Regions from separate parts of the Kitasatospora sp. NPDC092039 genome, predicted to be linked through region 2. Evidence: riboswitches for the same ligand, from Rfam matches in the RefSeq annotation. Region 2 holds a riboswitch; the other holds the start of a gene.
The links. Region 2 has a riboswitch for cobalamin ahead of metE (5-methyltetrahydropteroyltriglutamate--homocysteine S-methyltransferase). Riboswitches for the same ligand answer to the same signal wherever they lie in the genome.

Region 1: another riboswitch for cobalamin. It lies ahead of ACIQI7_RS17955 (FecCD family ABC transporter permease); the one in region 2 lies ahead of metE (5-methyltetrahydropteroyltriglutamate--homocysteine S-methyltransferase).

The regions. Positions count from the first base shown of each region.
Region 1 covers NZ_JBIVSD010000008.1:127,919-137,761, forward strand. Annotated here, with positions in the region: gene ACIQI7_RS17945 (ABC transporter substrate-binding protein) at 1-64, opposite strand, end outside; gene ACIQI7_RS17950 (ABC transporter ATP-binding protein) at 87-911, opposite strand; gene ACIQI7_RS17955 (FecCD family ABC transporter permease) at 908-1,987, opposite strand; cobalamin riboswitch at 2,080-2,228, opposite strand; gene sodN (superoxide dismutase, Ni) at 2,318-2,713, opposite strand; gene sodX (nickel-type superoxide dismutase maturation protease) at 2,988-3,350, shown strand; gene ACIQI7_RS17970 (CGNR zinc finger domain-containing protein) at 3,363-3,944, opposite strand; gene ACIQI7_RS17975 (amino acid ABC transporter ATP-binding protein) at 4,082-4,885, opposite strand; gene ACIQI7_RS17980 (amino acid ABC transporter permease) at 4,882-5,856, opposite strand; gene ACIQI7_RS17985 (ABC transporter substrate-binding protein) at 5,894-6,820, opposite strand; gene ACIQI7_RS17990 (ABC transporter substrate-binding protein) at 7,243-8,166, opposite strand; gene ACIQI7_RS17995 (NADP-dependent malic enzyme) at 8,750-9,843, shown strand, end outside.
Region 2 covers NZ_JBIVSD010000006.1:320,736-330,578, reverse strand. Annotated here, with positions in the region: gene aceB (malate synthase A) at 115-1,728, shown strand; gene ACIQI7_RS15305 (3-hydroxybutyryl-CoA dehydrogenase) at 1,768-2,634, shown strand; gene ACIQI7_RS15300 (adenosylcobinamide amidohydrolase) at 2,706-3,443, opposite strand; gene metE (5-methyltetrahydropteroyltriglutamate--homocysteine S-methyltransferase) at 4,027-6,333, opposite strand; cobalamin riboswitch at 6,485-6,724, opposite strand; gene ACIQI7_RS15290 (ECF transporter S component) at 6,909-7,757, opposite strand; gene ACIQI7_RS15285 (ABC transporter ATP-binding protein) at 7,754-9,397, opposite strand; gene ACIQI7_RS15280 (CbiQ family ECF transporter T component) at 9,402-9,843, opposite strand, start outside.

The sequences.
Region 1 (9,843 bases), on a different contig from region 2:
CGGCGCCGCAGCCGGCGAGTCCGAGGGCGAGCAGGGTGGTGACGGCAACGGCCTTGGTGCGCACGGTGGTTCCTCCGGGGGACGGATCAGGCGGAGTGGTCGAGGCGGTCGAACAGCAGCTGGAGGGCGCCGGTCCCGGGGTGCCGCACCGGGGTGGCCCGGACGCCGAACACCTCGGCGAGCAGGGCGGGTCGGAGCACCTCGTGGGGCGGACCGGAGGCGACGATCCGGCCGGCCCGCAGCACGTACAGCAGGTCGCAGTGGCCCGCCGCGAGGTTGAGGTCGTGCAGCGCGGTGAGCACCGTCGGGCCGGCCTCGCGGGCGAGCGCCAGCACCTCCAACTGGTGGGCGATGTCGAGGTGGTTGGTGGGTTCGTCCAGCACCAGCAGGCGCGGCTCCTGGACCAGCGCGCGGGCGAACAGCACCCGCTGCTTCTCGCCCCCGGACAGGCTCAGGAAGCCCCGGTCGGCGAGGTGTCCGGCGCGCACCTTGCGCAGTGCCTCGGCGCAGCGCTCCGCGTCCCCCGCGGCCGGGCCGCCGAAGCCGCGGCGGTGCGGCAGCCGGCCCATGGCGACCACCTCGGAGACGGTGAAGTCGAACTCGGCGGAGTGCTCCTGGGTCAGCGCGGCCACCCGGCGGGCGCTCTCCCGGGCGGTGAGGGCGTGCAGGTCGTCGCCGGCCAGCCGGACCACGCCGCCGGCCGGCTCCAGCACCCGGTAGACGCAGCGCAGCAGGGTCGACTTGCCGCTGCCGTTCGGGCCGATCAGCCCGACCACCTGCCCGGCGGCGGCCGCCAGGGACACCTCGTGGACCAGCCGGGTGCCGGCCAGTTCCACCGAGACGGCGTCGACGGCGAGGTCCTGGGCCCGCGTCGGCCCGGTCCCGGCCGCCGCCTCGATCACGTCGGTCACCGGTTGCCTCCGAAGGCCTGGCCGCGGCGGCGCATCATCACCAGGAAGGCGGGCACGCCGAGGACCGCGGTGAACACCCCGACGGGCAGTTCGGCGGGTGCCAGCAGGGTGCGCGAGGCGATGTCCACCCAGACCAGCAGCAGCGCCCCGGCGAGCGGCGCGACCACCAGTACCCGGCGGTGACCGGCGCCGACCAGCATCCGCGACAGGTGCGGCATCAGCAGCCCGACGAAGCCGATCGCCCCGCTGACGGCGACCACGGTGCCGGTGACGGCGGCGGTCACCACGAACAGCTCGCGGCGCAGCCGGTCCGGGTCCACGCCGAGCGAGGCGGAGGTCTCGTCGCCCATCGCGAGCGCGTCCAGCCGCCCGCCGGCGCCGGTCAGGTAGGCGAGGCCGGCCAGCACCGTGGCGGCGGCGATCGGCACCTTGCCCCAGGTGGCGCCGCCGAGGCTGCCGAGCAGCCACATCATGGCGTCCCGGGCGGCCTCGCCGCGGTCGGCGGCGAAGACCATCAGGGTGGTGGTGGCGGAGAAGCCGTAGGACAGGGCGGTGCCGGTGAGCACCAGGCGCAGCGGGGTGAGCCCGTACGCGGTGCGGGCGGCGAGGTAGACCAGCGTCATGGCGGCCAGGGCCGAGCCGAAGGCGGAGGCGGAGACGGCCCACACCCCGAGCGAGGCGAAGGCCCCGAACAGCAGGACGGCGTTGGCGCCGACGGCGGCGCCGGAGGAGACGCCGAGCACGAAGGGGTCGGCCAGCGCGTTGCGCACCAGCGCCTGGACGGCGACCCCGCAGGCGGCCAGCCCGGCGCCGACGACGGCGGCCAGCACGGTGCGCGGCAGCCGGATCTCCCAGACGATCGCGTACGCGGCCGCCTCGCCCGCGTCCAGCCGACCACCCGTCAGCCCGGCGCCCAGCAGGCGCAGCACCCGGGGCAGGCCGAGGCCGGAGGAGCCCAGGGCGACTCCGCAGACCAGCGACAGCAGCAGCGCGACGGCGAGGCCGACGGCGAGCGGGGCGACGGGTGTGCGCCGGGCGGGCGGGCCGGCTGCACGGTCTGCGGGTGCGCGGTTCACGGGGACGCCTTGCCTCGGGCCGCGGGTGCGCCGGGGCGGGCGCGGGCCGCAGGTGTGCCGGGGCGCCGTTCCCCTCGCAGTCCGCGGCGAGTTGTCGGGAGGTCAGCGGCCGAGGGCGATCGGGCTGGCGCGGTCGTACGGGCTGGTACGGCCGCGCTCACCGTTGCGGGTCAGCGCCGGATTCACACCGGACTTCCCCCTCGGACGCCCTGGCAGCATAACAGCCACTCAGGGCAGGCAACCCTTACCGGGGGTGGGTCGGGCGGTGAACGCGCGACCGCCCCCGTCCGGCTGTGCGGACGGGGGCGGTCGGGTGGCGACGCGTCAGGCTCAGGCCTGCTTGGTCTCCCAGAAGATCTTGTCGACCTCGGCGATCAGGTCCAGCAGGGCCTGGCCGGTGGCCGGGTCGGTGGACGCCTTGGCGGCCGAGGCGGCCTTCAGGGTGTCGTTGATCAGCTGGTGCAGCTGCGGGTACTTCTCGAAGTGCGGGGCCTTGAAGTAGTCGCTCCACAGCACCGAGATGTGGTGCTTTACGGCCTCGGCGCGCTGCTCCTTGATGATGATGGCGCGGGCGCGGAAGTGCGAGTCCTCGTTGGCCTGGTACTTCTCCTGGGTGGCCTTGACCGACTCGGCCTCGAGCTTGGCCTGGGCGGGGTCGTACACGCCGCAGGGCAGGTCGCAGTGGGCGTGGGCGGTGGCGCGCGGTGCAAACAGACGAGAGAACATGGGAGTCCTTCCTTAGATCGTCTTCCCGCGCCCGAGATTACCCTTCCGTCCTCGCGGTTTCGCGGTCGGGCGGCGGGCCTAGGGCAAAAGACGGACCCGGAACCGGGGTAATCCGGACATCGGGCCGGTGACGGTCCGTACGGCAGACTGGGGGCGGGGCGGAGCGGGAGGAGGAGTCGTGGCGCGGAGCACGCGACCGGAGGGCGCCGGAGCCGGCGGACGGGACCGGGGCGGCGCGCTGCCGTTCGGACTGGTCGACGTGGCCGGGCCGTCGATGGTACCGACCCTGCGCGAGGGCGACCAGCTGCTGGTCCGCTACGGCGCGCCGGTCCGGCCGGGGGCGGTGGTGCTCTTCCGGCACCCCTTCCAGCAGGACCTGCTGGTGGTGAAACGGGCCGTCGAGCGCCGGTCCAAGGGCTGGTGGCTGCTCTCCGACAACCGTCCGGTGGACAGCGACAGCCGCAGCTACGGCGCCGTCCCGGACGAACTGGTGCTCGGCCGGGTGCTGCTGCGGCTGCGGCCGAGCCCGGCCTGGCTGGCGCCGGGGCGCCGGCTGGAGCGGCTGTTGCTCACCCCGCGGCTGGCCCGGGTGCCGGGCCTGGCCCGCCGGCTGGGCGCCTGGGTGGACGGGGTCTAGGACCTCCAGGACCTACTCGCGGGCCGCCGCCTCCGCCTCCTGGCGCTTGCGGGCCCGGTAGGCGGCCACGTTGGCGCGGGTCGCGCAGCGGTCCGAGCAGTAGCGGCGGGAGCGGTTGGTCGAGGTGTCCAGGTAGGCGTTGCGGCAGGGCGCGGCCTGGCAGATGCCGAGCCGGTCGGCGCCCAGCTCGGTCAGGTGGACGGCCAGGCCCATGCAGGCGACCGCGCTGAAGTGCGCGGTGGCGGTCGGCGAGTTGTCGGCCAGGTGCAGGTGCCAGCGCGGCCGTCCGGCGTCGTCCAGGTAGTCGTGCCCGGAGATCAGCGGGCTGACCGGGTACTCCATGAGCAGGCTGTTCAGCAGGTCGACGCCGCGGATCTCGTCCCCGTCGGCGGCGGCCTCGAAGACCCCGCGCAGCCGGGTCCGTACCGCCCGCAGCCGGGGCAGGTCGGACTCGTCGGCGAGGGCGGCGGCCCGCGAGGAGTCGGAGAACAGGGCGCGCACCGCCTCCACGGAGGTCAGCGCGTCGGTGCCGCGCTCGGGCTCCTCGGTGTTCACCAGCCGGACGGCGAGGTCGGCGTAGGCGGCGAGCTCCACAGGGGTCCTTCCAGGATTCGGTAACGGGCTGACTGCCTCCAGCCTATTACCCGGATGGGGATTCCAGCCTATTACCCGGGCGGGGAAAGGGACGGCGCCCGGCAGGACGGGTCTGCCGGGCGCCGGTGGTACGGGCTTCAGAGCACCTTGGACAGGAAGGCCCTGGTGCGCTCGTGCCGGGGGTCGGTGAGCACCTCGCGGGGGTTGCCGGACTCGACCACCACACCGCCGTCCATGAACACCAGCGCGTCGCCGACCTCGCGGGCGAAGCCCATCTCGTGGGTGACGACCACCATGGTCATGCCCTCCTCGGCGAGGCCGCGCATGACGTCGAGGACGTCGCCGACCAGCTCCGGGTCGAGCGCCGAGGTGGGCTCGTCGAAGAGCATCAGCTTGGGCTTCATGGCCAGCGCGCGGGCGATCGCCACGCGCTGCTGCTGGCCGCCGGAGAGCTGCGAGGGGTAGTTCTTCGCCTTGTCGGCGAGGCCGACCCGCTGCAGCAGGGCCATGCCGCGCTCGCGGGCCTCGGCCTTGCTCTCGCCCTTGACCTGGACCGGCGCCTCCATGACGTTCTCGATGGCGGTCATGTGCGGGAACAGGTTGAAGCGCTGGAAGACCATGCCGATGTCGCGCCGCTTGAGGGCGACCTCGCGGTCCTTGAGCTCGTGCAGCCGGTCGCCCTTCTGGCGGTAGCCGACCAGCTCGCCGTCCACCCAGAGGCGGCCGCCGTTGATCTTCTCCAGGTGGTTGATGCACCGCAGGAAGGTCGACTTGCCGGAGCCCGAGGGGCCGATCAGGCAGAACACCTCGCCCTGCTTGACCTCCAGGTCGATGCCCTTGAGCACCTCGACCAGGCCGTAGGACTTGTGCACGTTCTCGGCGCGCACCATGGGCTCGACGGCCGCCGTGGCGCCGGCGGGGGACTTGGTCAGATCGGTCATACGTGACCACCTCCCTCGAGCCCCGGGACGACGTCGGCGTTCGTCCTGGGGGCGGGCTTCCCGGCGAACAGGCCCCGCAGCCGCTGCAGCGGGGTGGGCGGGAGGGTGCGGTTGGAGCCTCGGGCGTAGTGGCGCTCGATGTAGTACTGGCCGATGGTCAGCACCGAGGTGAAGAACAGGTACCAGAGGCTCACCACGATGAGCAGCGGGATGTTCTGGTAGTTCCGGGAGTAGATGACCTGGCCGGCCCGGAAGATCTCCTCCAGGGAGATCACGGAGACCAGCGAGGTGGTCTTGAGCATCGAGATGGTCTCGTTGCCGGTCGGCGGGATGATCACCCGCATGGCCTGCGGCAGGACGATCCGGCGCATGGTCTGGAACCGGCTCATGCCGAGCGCGTGCGAGGCCTCGCTCTGGCCCTCGTCCACCGACTGGATGCCGCCGCGGACGATCTCCGCCATGTAGGCGGCCTCGTTGAGGCCGAGGCCCAGCAGCGCGGCGACGAAGGTCGGGATCAGCACGTTGGTCTGCTCGGACCAGAACTCCGGCCCCCACGGGACGCCGATCGACAGCTTGGCCCAGATCAGGCCGAGGAAGTTCCAGAACACCAGCTGCACCAGCACCGGGGTGCCGCGGAAGATCCAGATGTAGACCCACGCGACGCCGGCCAGCAGCGGGTTCGGGGACAGGCGCATCACCGCGAGGATGATGCCGCCGACCACACCCATGAGCATGGCGAGCACGGTCAGTTCCAGCGTCACCAGCAGGCCGTGCATGATGCTGTCGTGGAACAGGTACTTCCCGACGACGTCCCACTTGAAGGCGGGGTTGGTGAAGAGGGCGCTCAGCAGCATCGCCGCGAGCAGGGCGATGACGACGGCGCCCGCCCAGCGTCCGGGGTGGCGGACGGGGACGGCCTTGATGGTCTCAGGCCGCCCCTTCTCCGCCGTCCCCTTGTCCAAAGAGTTCACGGTGTGGCCTCGGGGGAGAAGATGAAGCGTACGAGGGTCAGCTGACGGCGCCGTTGACGGCCGACTTTTCGATGGCGCCGGCCTCGACACCCCACTTGGTGAGGATCTGCTTGTAGGTGCCGTCGTCGATCAGCGACTGGACGGCGCCCTGGACGGCCGGGGTGAGCTTGGAGCCCTTGGCCAGGGCGACCCCGTAGGGGGCGGTGCCGTAGGTCTCGCCGACCTTCTCCAGCTGCCCGCCGGACTGCTTGATCGCGTAGTCGACGACCTGGGAGTCGGCCATCAGCGCCTGGTCGCGCCCGGAGACCACCGCGTTGGTGACGTCCGTCTGGAGGTCGAACTTGTCGCCCCCGTTCTGGACGCCCGGCTTGCCGGCCTTGGCGCAGTCCGGGTCGCGGGTGTCCTTGATCTCGTCGGCCTGGGTGGTGCCGGTCTGGACGGCGACCTTCTTGCCGCAGAGGTCCTTCGGGTCGATCTTCTCCGGGTTGCCCTTCTTCACCGCGACGGCGCTGCCGGAGTTGAAGTAGGTGACCATGTCGACGATCTGCTCGCGCTCCTTGTTGTCCGTGAAGGACGACATGCCGAGCTGGAACTTGTTCGCCTGGATGCCGGGGATGATCGCGGTGAAGCCGGAGTCCTGGACCTCGGCCTTCAGCCCGAGCTTGGCGGCGATGGCGTTGGCCAGGTCGACGTCCATGCCGATGATCTTGCCGCTGTCGTCCTTGAACTCGTCCGGCGCGTAGGAGGCGTCCGCGCCGACCACGAGCTTGCCGGCGGCCTTGACGTCGTCCGGAACGAGTGCGGCCAGCTTGGGGTCGGCCTTGACCTCGTTGACGGTGGCGGAGGCGTTGGGCGCGCCGCTCTCGCTCTTGCCGCTGCTGCTGCAACCGGTCAGCACGAGGGAGACGGAGGCGGCGACCACACCGGCTGCGAAGAGCCGGTTGCGCTGCGTACGGGTGGTCATGAGGGGGATCTCCATCCTGGGGGAGAGAGGTCGGGCGGAGCGCGCCGCGGGAGCGGCGCACCGGAACGGCGAGCCGCGCGGCTCGGTACGGGTGCGTGTCGCCGTACGTCGTCGTACGTGCAGGCCGGGTCGTGCAGTGGCCCGGGCGCGGGGGTGAGCCGCCCGGGGTTCTACGAGGTACTGCTTCCGCCACCCTCCGCCGAGGTGGACGTTGACCGAACGACCTCGACCTGTGGCCGGCTCGATCCGAGATGGGGGGAATCCTGCCATCTGATGACAGTCAGATGGCCCTCATCCAGATCAAAATCGGATAACGAGGGGTCGCGCTGTCCGCTATTCGGACTTATCCCGTGCCCCTGTCACTCTGCGCATAAGTATGCAGATCCCTCTGTGCCGGTCCCGGAGGCCCGCCGCCCCGCCGCTCAGATGCCCCCGTTGACCACCGCGTTCTGCGCCGCGCCGGCGTTGACGTTCCACTTGGCCAGGATCTTGTCGTACTCGCCGCTGCGGATCAGCTGGTCGATCGCCTTGGCCAGCGCGTCGCGCAGCTGCTCGTCGTCCTTGCGCAGCGCGATCCCGTACGGGTTGGAGGTGGACTGCCCGCCGGTCACCTCGAAGCGGGCGCCGCCGTCGGTGGTCTTCGCCGCGTAGGCGGCCACCGGGAAGTCGTTCAGCCCGGCCGCGGCCGCGCCGGAGGCGACCTCGGCCAGCGCCTTGGCGTCGGAGTCCAGCTTGCGGGGGGTCAGCGGGCGGCCGGCCCGGGCGCAGACGGCCACCTGGCGGGTGACGACCTCGTCCTGGGTGGTGCCCTGCTGGAGCGAGACGGTCTTGCCGCAGAGGTCGTCCAGGGTCTTGATCCCCTTCGGGTTGCCCTTCGGGACGACGATCGAGGTGCCGGCGATGAAGTAGTCCACGAAGTCCACGCCCGGACCGGTCTTCTTGCCGGCCTCGTCCAGGGCGTCCCGGCGCTGGCGGGTGTCGCTGATCGCCGACATCGCCACGTCGTACTGCTTGGCCTGGAGGTTCGGTATCAGCTTGTCGAAAGGGGTGTCGACGAACTCGACCCGCACGTCGAGGATCCGTCCCAGGGCGGCGGCGAGGTCCGGGTCGAGGCCGGTCGGCTTGCCGTCCGGGCCGCGGAACTCCACCGGGGCGTAGTTGACGTCCATGCCGATCCGCAGCGCGCCGGCCGACCGCTGGGCCTTCGGCAGCTTGTCGCGGAGGTCCTTGACCGGGTCGTCCGAGGCGGCCTGCCCGCCGCCGCAGCCGGTCAGCAGCAGGGCTCCGGCGGTGGCCAGGGCGGCGCCGGCCGGGATCGGACGACGGGCGTGGCGGACGTGAGGCATGAGGGCGACTCCTGTGGGACGGGCGTGCGGCCGCCATGGTGTCGCGCGGGTGTACGCGGCATGGCGGACAAGCGATCCTGCCATCCCGGCCTGCCGGGCCCGGCGGCGGGTGTGTCAGAATTCGTCACCGGGTGACCCCCGAACGCTCGAACCAGACCGACGAGCCCCGACAGGCTCGGGGTGCTCGGGAACGGAAGTCCTCACGCGGCTCCGTATCCGGGGCACCGATTCCCCTTCGATCTGCGTTCACTCCTGTGGGTGCGCGTGCGCTCACGCCGTTGCCGTCGCCGGAGCCCGGTGCTTCCGACGCCGGGCCCTGTGACCCGACAGCGCGGCGATGAACCGTACGTGACGAGGACGAAAAGGCATAGGTGCGATGCCTTTGTCCCACCTACGCTCGGCCCCGAAGCACAACGCGGACAACACAAGACCCCATAAAACCCTCATCCGAGGGCGCCGCCCGACGGCAGCGCCCCGACCCTGACCCCGGGTCCGCTTCGGCGTACCCGGTTTCCGGTTTCCGGCCGGGTCGCCCTGTCCGTCGGCCGCGCGTCCTCGCCAGATCAATGACGAAGAGGTCATCGTGGCAGCGGAGATCATCAGCAGCACCCAGGACACCGACGATCCGGTCGACGCGGTTTTCGCGCTGCACCGCGGCGGCAAGATGGAGATCCGGGCGACCGTCCCGGTGCGCGACGCGGACGACCTGTCCCTCGCCTACACCCCCGGTGTCGCCCGGGTCTGCACGGCCATCGCCGAGCAGCCGGAGCTGGTCAACGACTACACCTGGAAGTCCAACACCGTCGCGGTGGTCACCGACGGCACCGCCGTGCTGGGCCTCGGCGACATCGGCCCGCAGGCTTCGCTGCCCGTCATGGAGGGCAAGGCCATCCTGTTCAAGCAGTTCGGCGGCGTGGACGCGGTGCCGATCGCGCTCGCCTGCACCGGGGTCGACGAGATCGTCGAGACCGTGGTCCGGCTGGCGCCCTCCTTCGGCGGCGTCAACCTGGAGGACATCTCCGCGCCGCGCTGCTTCGAGATCGAGCGCCGGCTCCAGGAGGCCCTGGACATCCCGGTCTTCCACGACGACCAGCACGGCACCGCGATCGTCACCACCGCCGCCCTGTGGAACGCCGCCAAGGTGACCGGCCGTGAGATCGGCTCGCTGCGGGCCGTCATCTCCGGCGCCGGCGCGGCCGGCATCGCCATCGCCAAGATGCTGGTCGCGGCCGGCATCGGCGACGTGGCCGTCTGCGACCGCAAGGGCGTGGTGCACGAGGGCCGCGGCGACCTCACCGACGTCAAGGCCGAGATCGCCGGGCAGACCAACCGCACCGGCCTCAAGGGCTCGCTGGCCGACGCGCTGGCCGGCGCCGACGTGTTCATCGGCGTCTCCGGCGGCACCGTGCCGGAGGAGGTCGTCGCGACCATGGCGGAGGGCGCGTTCGTCTTCGCGATGGCCAACCCCAACCCGGAGATCCACCCCGAGGTCGCGCACAAGTACGCCGCCGTGGTCGCCACCGGCCGCAGCGACTTCCCGAACCAGATCAACAACGTGCTGGCCTTCCCGGGCATCTTCGCGGGCGCCCTCCAGGTCCGCGCCTCCCGGATCACCGAGGGCATGAAGCTGGCCGCCGCCAAGGCGCTGGCCGGCGTCGTGGCCGACGAGCTGACGCC
Region 2 (9,843 bases):
CCCCGGCGGCCTCGTTGGGGACGAGCCGCCTTCCACCCCACCGCCCGGGGCCTCGTTGAGGGACGAGGCCCCGGGCGGCCTCCCACTCGCCTCCTTCGCCTCCTGGAGCACCGGATGACCCAGCCCAGCCGCATCGAGATCCTCGGCGCACACGAGGACCGCTTCGACGAGATCCTTACGCCCGAGGCGCTCGCCTTCCTCGCCCGTCTGCACGAGGCGTTCGCCGGCCGCCGCACCCTGTTGCTCGCCGAACGGGACCGCCACCGCGCTGAGTTGGCCGCCGGGGGAGTCCTCGACTTCCTCCCGGAGACCCGCGCCGTCCGGGAGGAGCCCACCTGGCGCGTGGTCGGCGCGGGGCCGGGCCTGCACGACCGCCGGGTGGAGATCACCGGCCCGCCCGAGCGGCGGATGACCGTCAACGCCCTCAACTCCGGCGCGAAGGTGTGGCTGGCGGACTTCGAGGACGCCACCGCACCCACCTGGCACAACCTCGTCGTCGGCCAGCTCAACCTGCTTGACGCGATCGAGCGTCAGATCGACGACACCACTCCGGAGGGCAAGCGGTACTACGTCGGGAACGACCCGGCCACCATCGTCGTCCGCCCCCGCGGCTGGCACCTGGACGAGCAGCACCTCATGATCGACGGACGCCCCGCAGCCGGCGCGCTGGTCGACTTCGGCCTGTACCTGTTCCACTGCGGCCGGCCACAGATCGCCGCCGGCTCCGGCCCGTACTTCTACCTCCCCAAGCTGGAGAACCACCTCGAAGCCCGCCTCTGGAACGACGTCTTCACCTTCGCCCAGGCCGAACTCGGCATCCCGCACGGCACGATCCGCGCCACCGTCCTGATCGAGACCATCACCGCGGCCTTCGAGATGGACGAGATCCTGTACGAGCTGCGCGAGCACGCCGCCGGCCTCAACGCGGGCCGCTGGGACTACCTGTTCAGTCTGATCAAGACCTTCGCCCAGCACGGCCCCCGGTACGTCCTGCCCGACCGCGCCACCCTCACGATGACGCAGCCGTTCATGCGCGCCTACACCGATCTGCTGGTGCGCACCTGCCATCGGCGCGGCGCCCACGCCATCGGCGGCATGGCCGCCGCCATCCCGCAGAGCGACCCGCAGGCCAACGCCGTCGCGCTGACGAAGGTCCGTGCCGACAAGGAACGCGAGGCCGGCGACGGCTTCGACGGCTCGTGGGTCGCCCATCCCGGCCTGGTCTCCACCTGCCGCACCGCCTTCGACGCGGTCCTCGGAGACCGCCCGAACCAACTGGACCGCACCCGCGAGGACGTCGAGGTCACCGCCGCCGACCTGCTCGGCGTCCACCGGCTGAGCGTCGGCCTGCCGACCGAGCAGGGCCTGCGCGCCAACGTCGCCGTCGCCCTGCGCTACCTCGTCGCCTGGCTGAACGGCTTCGGCGCGGTCGCCGTCTTCGGGCTGATGGAGGACGTCGCCACCGCCGAGATCTCCCGTTGCCAGATCTGGCAGTGGCAGCACCACTGCACCCGCCTCACCGGTGGCTCGCTCGCCACCCCCGACCTGGTGCGCCGGCACATCGACCAGGAACGCGCCACGCTGCTCGCCGAGGGCGCTGACCCGGCGCTGGTGGACGACGCGGTGCGCATCCTGGAGGACACCGCCCTCGGCACCGACCTGCCCGCCTTCCTCACCACCGAGGCCTACGCCCGCCATCTCGTGCGCACCACCGCCCCGGCCGCCTGACCCACCCCCGTCCGCATCCACCCCGAAGAGGGCAACCGCATGAACGACATCCGCCGTGTGGCCGTCGTCGGCGCCGGGCAGATGGGCTCCGGCATCGCCGAGGTCTTCGCCCGCGCCGGCCTGGACACCATCGTCTGCGATAGCGGGCCGGCCGCACTGCGGGCCGCCCGCAGCCGGATCGACCGCTCCCTGCACCGTGCCGTCGACCGGGGCCGGATCAGCGAGCAGCAGCGCACCGACGCCTGGGCCCACCTGCTGTTCGCCGACGACCTGGAGGCGCTGGCCGACCGTCAGCTCGTCGTCGAGGCCGTCGTCGAGGACGAGGGAGTCAAGAGGGAGGTCCTCGGCACGTTGGACAAGGTGTTGTTCGACGGGGACGCCGTGCTGGCCACCAACACCTCAGCCATCCCCGTCACCCGCCTGGGCATCACCACCGGCCGGGCCTCCCACGTGCTGGGCCTGCACTTCTTCAACCCGGCACCGGTCATGCCGCTGGTCGAACTCGTCTCCTCCCTGCACACCGACCCGGCCGTCCTCGACCGGGTGGACGCCTTCGCCAACGAGGTCCTCGGCAAGCACGTGATCCGCTCCCGGGACCGGGCCGGCTTCGTCGTCAACGCCCTGCTCGTCCCCTACCTGCTCTCCGCGATCCGGATGGCCGAGGCCGGACACGCCACCGCGCAGGACATCGACGCAGGCATGGTCCACGGCTGCGCCCACCCCATGGGACCGCTCCAACTCGCCGACCTGATCGGCCTCGACACCGTCGAGGCCATCGCCAGGTCGATGTACGACGAGTACAAGGAACCGCTGTACGCCCCGCCGCCACTGCTCTCCCGCATGGTCGAGGCCGGTCTGCTCGGCCGCAAGAGCGGACGCGGGTTCCACTCGCACCGAGCGGTGTAGAGAAGGGCGCGCGCCTCGCCGCTGCCCGGCCCCTGTCGCGGAGGGCCGTGCAGCGGCGAGGCCTTGTGCTGTCAGTCCGGCAGGACGTTCTCGCGGCAGCACTCCGGCCGTGGACCCTGGTGAGGTGCAGCAGGTCCACACGCCCGTCGGCTGCGATCGAGTTCCGCTCCGTCGAGGACAGCGCGGTGCACCGCCCGGGCCAGCCGGGCGCCCCAGAGCGACCGCGGGCCGCCGAACGGATCGACCTCCCCACGCGCGTCCGGTGCCCGGACCGCCACGCACACCGCGTCGGACGGCGTGCCCGAACAGGCGTAGCCGGCGTCCAGGAGAGCCTGCACCTTGGCCTCGGTGGCGGTCGCCAGCAGGTTCACCAGGCCTGCGTCGGACAGCGGCGCCGGAACGACCGCGAGGATGTTGATCGTGCCGGGAACGTACCGGGCGGGCGCCGGGACGGCGGGGACCGGGACGGTGGTGGGGGAGGCGGCGGCCCAGGTCGGGACACCGATGCCGGTCGTCACCAGGGCGACGGCACTGTTGTCCTCGGCCCAGGTGGATTCGTCGACCTCCGCGGCGGTCATCAGTCCGACGCCGGGCCCGCGCAGGCCCTCGGCCTCCGCGAGTTCCGCCAGATGCCGGTCGGGATCCATCCGGTCGTAGCCCGCCCGGACCTGGGCGTTCAGCACCCAGCCGCGCTCGCCGATCCCGCCGCCCAGGACCGCGCTGCTGACCATCCGCCAGCCCGGGCCGGCCTTCCACACCAGCTGGTGGCGGCACGATCCGTCCTCCGACCGGGCACGTCGCAGGACCACGGGTCGCCGGGCGACCGGCACGTGGCTTTCCGTTGTCCTCACCTCGGAACGTCGGGGATCCGGCCCCGCCGGCCCTCCTGGGGCTTCCGGTGATCACCGACCGGCGGGCTCGTGCGGATCCTAGCGGTCCGCAGAATCCGCAGATCCACAGGCCGACCGTGTACGGATTCCACAGATTGGCATGCTGGATCACCGGCCATCCGGGGAGCAGGCTCGATCACGAAAGTCCCAGAGCCATCCGATGCCGCCGCTTCCGGTCACCCGTGTCGCCATCTGGCCGTGCTCTGTTCTCCGACGCCGCCAGTCTGGCCAGAGCCTCGGCCAGGGCCTGCTGCAGCACCCGCATCCGCGCACTGGTCGCTCCGAGCTACCGCCGGGTGACCAGCAGGCTCTCGTACTCCCGGTCCGGGAGGACGACCAGGACCTCTCCGTTGATACGGACCCGGCGCGGTGCCGGCCTCCTGATCATGTTCGACCCCCATCGGTCACGGCCGTCACCCGCGCCCCACGACGGTCCCGGGAGGGCACGAGCCGCGGGGGGCGCGGCAATCGTGCCGCGCCCGCCCGGACCTCACGCCGATTGTCAGCCGGCGAACTCCGCGCGCAGCAGGCGGGCGGCGGCGACCAGGCTGTCCAGGGAGGCGCGGGTCTCCGGCCAGCTGCGGGTCTTCAGGCCGCAGTCGGGGTTGACCCAGAGTCGCTCCGCCGGGATCGCGGCCAGGCCGGCGCGCAGCAGCGCGACGGCTTCGTCGGTGCTCGGGACGCGCGGGGAGTGGATGTCCCAGACGCCGGGGCCGACCTCGCGCGGGTAGCCGGCCTCGGCGAGCTCCCCGGCCACCTCCATGTGGGAGCGGGTGGCCTCCAGGGAGATGACGTCCGCGTCGAGATCCTCGATCGCGGTCATGATCGCGCCGAACTCGGCGTAGCACATGTGGGTGTGAATCTGGGTGTCGGCCCGGACCCCGGAGGTCGCGAGGCGGAAGGCCCCTGTGGCCCAGTCCAGGTAGGCCGGGCGGTCGGCCGCCCGCAGCGGCAGGGTCTCGCGTAGGGCCGGCTCGTCGACCTGGACGACGGCGGCGCCCGCGGCCTCCAGGTCGGTGACCTCGTCGCGCAGGGCGAGGGCGACCTGGCGGGCGGTGTCGGCGAGCGGCTGGTCGTCGCGGACGAAGGACCAGGCGAGCATGGTGACCGGGCCGGTGAGCATGCCCTTGACCGGGCGGTCGGTGAGGCCCTGCGCGTAGCGGAACCAATCGACGGTCATCGGGTGCGGGCGGGAGATGTCCCCGGCGAGGACCGGCGGGCGCACGTAGCGGGTGCCGTAGGACTGCACCCAGCCGTGCCGGGTGGCGAGGTAGCCGGTGAGCTGTTCGGCGAAGTACTGGACCATGTCGTTGCGTTCGGGCTCGCCGTGCACCAGGACGTCCAGGCCGGCCTTCTCCTGGTAGGCGATGACCTCGCGGATCTCGGCTTCCATCCGCTCCCGGTAGCCGGCCGCGTCGATCCGTCCTGCCGTCAGATCGGCTCGGGCGAGACGCAGCTCGGTGGTCTGCGGGAAGGAACCGATGGTGGTGGTGGGCAGCAGCGGCAGACCGAGCCGGGCACGCTGGGCCTCGGCCCGGACGGGGTAGGGCTGGGCACGGCGGGTGTCGGCCGCGGTGACGGCGGCGGCCCGGGCGCGGACGGCGGGGTCGTGGGTGATCGGCGAGTTGGCGCGGGAGGCGAGGTCGGCGCGGTTGGCGGCGAGTTCGGCGGTGATCGCGCCGGTGCCCTCGCGCAGGCCGCGGGCGAGCAGGGCCGCCTCAGCGGCCTTCTGTTTGGCGAACGTGAGCCAGCGGGCGATCTGCGGGTCGATGTCGCGCTCGGTGGTGGCGTCGATGGGCACGTGCAGCAGCGAGCAGGAGGGCGCGACGTCGACCCGGTCGGCGAGGCCGAGCAGGGTGGCCAGGGTGGCGAGCGACTTCTCCAGGTCGTTGATCCAGATGTTGCGCCCGTCGATCACCCCGGCGACCAGCCGCTTGCCGGGCAGGCCGCCGGCGGCGGCGAGGTCGGCCAGGTTGGCGGCGGCGGGGCCGGTGAAGTCCAGAGCCAGGCCCTCGACCGGGGCCTTGGCCAGGGCCGGCAGGGCGTCCCCGAGGCGGTCGAAGTAGCTCGCGACCAGGAGCTTCGGCCGCTCGGTGAGGGCGCCGAGGTCGCGGTAGGCGCGGGCGGCGGTGTTCAGTTCGGCCGGGGTGCGGTCCTGCACCAGGGCCGGCTCGTCCAGCTGGACCCACTCCGCCCCGGCCGCCTTCAGGGCGGCCAGCAGCTGGGCGTAGACGGGCAGCAGCCGGTCCAGCAGGGTGATCGGCTGGAAGTCGGCGGCCACGCCGGGCGCCGGCTTGGCGAGCAGCAGGTAGGTGACCGGCCCGACCAGCACCGGCCGGGCCTCGTGGCCGAGCGCCAGCGCCTCGGCCAGTTCGCCGACGGCCTTGGCCGGGTTCGCCGCGAAGACGGTGTCCGGCCCCAACTCGGGCACCAAATAGTGGTAGTTGGTGTCGAACCACTTCGTCATCTCCAGCGGCGCGACGTCCTGGGTGCCGCGCGCCATGGCGAAGTAGCCGTCCAGCGCGTCGGCCTCGACCGCGTCCCGGTGCCGGGCCGGGATCGCGCCGACGGCCACGGTGGTGTCCAGCACGTGGTCGTAGAGCGAGAAGTCACCGGTCGGGACCTCCTCGATGCCGGAGTCGGCGAGCTGCTGCCAGTTCCCCCGGCGCAGATCGGCGGCCGTGGCCAGCAGTGCTCCGGCGGTGACCGCGCCCTTCCAGTACCCCTCGATCGCCTTCTTCAGTTCCCTGTTGCGGCCCTGACGGGGGTAGCCGTACACGGTCGCCGCGGCTGCGGACTTCGCTGTCAAGGGACTCTCCTTCGCGAGCCTGATTCCTGATCCCGGGACGGGACGAAGGCGCGAAGGGGTGACGAACCGGGCGACTGCCCGCACGCATGTGCGGCTCCGCCTGGTGTGGTCGCCGACCCGCCCTCGAGGTCACCGGATTGCCGCGCGCGAACGGTCGCGCACGGGCAGTGGCAGGTCTTCGGACTCGCGGGCACACCCACCCTGGTTCCAGGGCGGACACCTACTGGCCGTCGCTTCCCGGACCCGACCCGGGTCCAGTGCGTATGACGGCGGTCGTTCCCGCTCACCGCTGCGGGGCAGTCCCGGACTGGCCAGTTGAAAGGCGTCACCGGGTTCCCTCTTACGACGCCCTGCCTGGCGGACAGGGCGAACCAGCTGCACGGCCAGCTTAGGGGCAGGACGGTGGGAGCTGAACAGCGAATCACTCAAGTTGTCCGGATGCTGAGACGGTGTCGACGGCAGGACCGGACGGAGGGTCCGTGGCATGAGGTAGCGCCTCGCGGATGCCGGCGAGCAGTTCGGGCAGGCCCCGTCCAGGGCAAAGCTGTTTCTCCAGGGTGGTGAATCCTTCGGAATCAGGAGGGCGCCGCTCGGGTTGGCCATGCGGCGTGTTCTTGCGCGGGTGGGGCGTTGGAGCCGTCCGCAGCCTCGAAGCGCACCGTCGGTTCGAAGTTGGCTCGGTGGCCGGCGCGGCGGAAGACGGTGAGCACGGACGGCCCGACGACGAGCACGGCGGTGAAGGTGGTGACGGCACGGCCGGTGTCCCAGCCGAGCGAGGTGGCGAGGTCGAAGAGCAGGTAGCGGTGCCACTGCTCGGTGAAGGGCAAGCCCGGGAGGTAGGCGATAGAGCTGTTCGGGTCGGTCGAGAACGGCCAGAAGGACAGGTTCAGCAGGAAGCCGAACAGGTACCCGGAGAACGCGCCGTAGGCAGCCAGCATCGGCACTTCCCAGCGGCGGCGGACGCGCGGCAGGAGCCCTGCCAGCATGCCGACGAAGGCGCAGCCGAACATCTGGTAGGGCATCCAGGGGCCGACACCGCCGGTGAGCAGGGCGGAGGCGAAGAGCGAGGTGCAGCCGAGGGTGAAGCCGAAGCCGGGGCCGAAGACGCGGCCGGCAAGGACGAGGATGAAGAAGACGGTCTCCACCCCGGCCGTTCCGGCGCCGAGCGGGCGCAGGCCGGCGTTGACGGCGGACAGCACACCGAGCATGGCGAGCGCCTTGGCGTCGATGCCGCCGGCCGAGATCTCCGCGATGACGACGGCGAGCACCAGGACGAGCAGCGCGCCGAAGATCAGGGGCGGGGCGTAGGAGGAGCCGAACTTCCCTGGGGCGACGACGAACGGCCAGGTGAAGGCGGTCAGGCCGACGAAGGCGGCCAGGGCGACGATGACGCGGGCCCGGCCGGGGATGCGGACGGCGGTCATCGGGCGGCCTCCGCCATCACGAGGGCCTCGGCCACCTGCCGGGTTGTCAGGTAGTCCAGTGGGGCGAGGATCTTGGCGGTCTGCGGGGCGAAGGTGGGCGAGGCGACGATGACCTCGGCGGTGGGGCCGTCCGCGACGACCTCGCCCTCGGCCATCACGACCACGCGGTCGGCGGCGGAAGCGACGAACTCGACGTCGTGGGTGGAGACCACGACCGTACGGCCTTCGGCGGCGAGGGCGTCCACGATGCCGGTGAGTGCTTCCTTTGCATGGTAGTCGAGCCCTCGGGTGGGTTCGTCCAGCAGCACGACCCTTGGTGCGGCGGCCAGTTGGATCGCCAGGACGAGCGCCAGTTTCTGCCCCTCGGAGAGGTCCCGGGGGTGGGTGTCGTCGGGGATCCCGGGGGCCAGGCGGTCGAGGATCTGCCGCGCGGTCGGCCCGGCGGCACGGCGGGCCTCCAGGTCGCTCTGGGCGAGCTCCTGGGCGACCGTCTCCAGGTACAGCAGGTCGGTGGGGGTCTGCGGGACCAGCCCGACCAGTTGCCGGGCCTGAGCCGCGGAAAGGCGCTTGGGGTCTTTGGCCGGGCCGCCGTCGGCCCCGGTGACCTTCACGCTGCCGCCGTGGCGGGGGCCGGAGCCCTGGAGGGCCCACAGCAGTGAGGACTTGCCGGAGCCGTTGCGGCCCATCAGCGCGGTGACCTCCCCGGCGCGCAACGCCAGGTCGGCCTCCCGGACGGCGGCCACCGGACCGTACCGGACGACCACCCCCCGGGCGTCCAGTACCCGTTCCGCCGCCGCGGCTGCCCGGCGCGGCGGCGGAACGGGCGTGACGGTGAGCCGCTCGCGCAGCGGCGCGGCGGCGCGGCGGGCGTCTCGTACGGACAGCGGCAGCGGCTCCCATCCGGCAAGGCGGCCGAGTTCGACGACGGGCGGTGCGATCGTGGTGGTCCGGAAGACCTCGGCGGGCGGCCCGTGCACGACGGTGCCGTCGCCGGGCAGGTAGGCGATCCGGTCGGCGTACTGGACGACCCGCTCCAGGCGGTGCTCGGCCAGCAGGACGGTCACGCCGAGGTCGTGGACGAGCCGGGTGATCGCGGCCAGCACCTCCTCGGCGGCGGTCGGGTCGAGCGCGGAGGTCGGCTCGTCCAGGACCAGGACGCGGGGATGCGCAGTGAGCACCGAGCCGATGGCGACGCGCTGCTGCTGGCCGCCGGAGAGCTCGTACAGGGCGCGGTGGCGCAGGTCGGCCAGGCCGAGCAGGTCGAGGGTCTCCTCGACGCGCTTGCGCATGACGTCCGGCGGGATGGCCAACTGCTCCATGACGTAGGCCAGTTCCTCCTCCACCGTGTCGGTGGTGAAGCCGGCCAGTGGGTCCTGGCCCACCACGCCGACCACGTCGGCGAGTTCGCGCGGCGGGTGGTGGGCGGTGTCCCTGCCGTCCACGGTGACCCGGCCGCGCAGGGTGCCGCCCGTGAAGTGCGGCACCAGGCCGTTGACGGCGCCGAGCAGGGTGGACTTGCCGGCGCCGGTGCGGCCGACCACCAGGCAGAGCTCGCCCTCCGGGATGTACAGGTCGACGTCGCACAGGACGGGCGTGGTCTCGCCGTCGTACACCACACTGACCTGGTCGAATCGGATCACGTGCTCACCTCGGAGGTCGTGCGGTCGGTGCGGGTGTCGCGGGTGTCGCTGGTCCTGAGGGGGCGCCAACGGGTATGGGCGTACGGCCCGGTGTCGGGGAGACGATCCCGGCGGCGCCCGCGAGCAGCAGGGCGAGCACCGGGACGAGCGGCAGCGTCGGCCAGGTCAGCGGGTAAAGGGAGGGGCTGAGGTCGGTGGCGTCGTAGCCGACGGTGGCGAACAGCAGGACGGCGGCGGTCACCCCGCAGCCGGCGACCGCCCACTCGGCGGCCCGCCAGCGGTCCGGCCGGTAGGTGGTGCGCCGCACCCGCCGCCCGCCGAGCAGCAGACCCGCCACGCAGAGGGCGGCACCCGCCACGAAGGCGGGCAGGCCGAGCGCGGCGGGGGCCGTTCCGTCCAGCAGCCCGTACACCCCGGCGCACAGGCCGCACATGCCGAGTAGCATC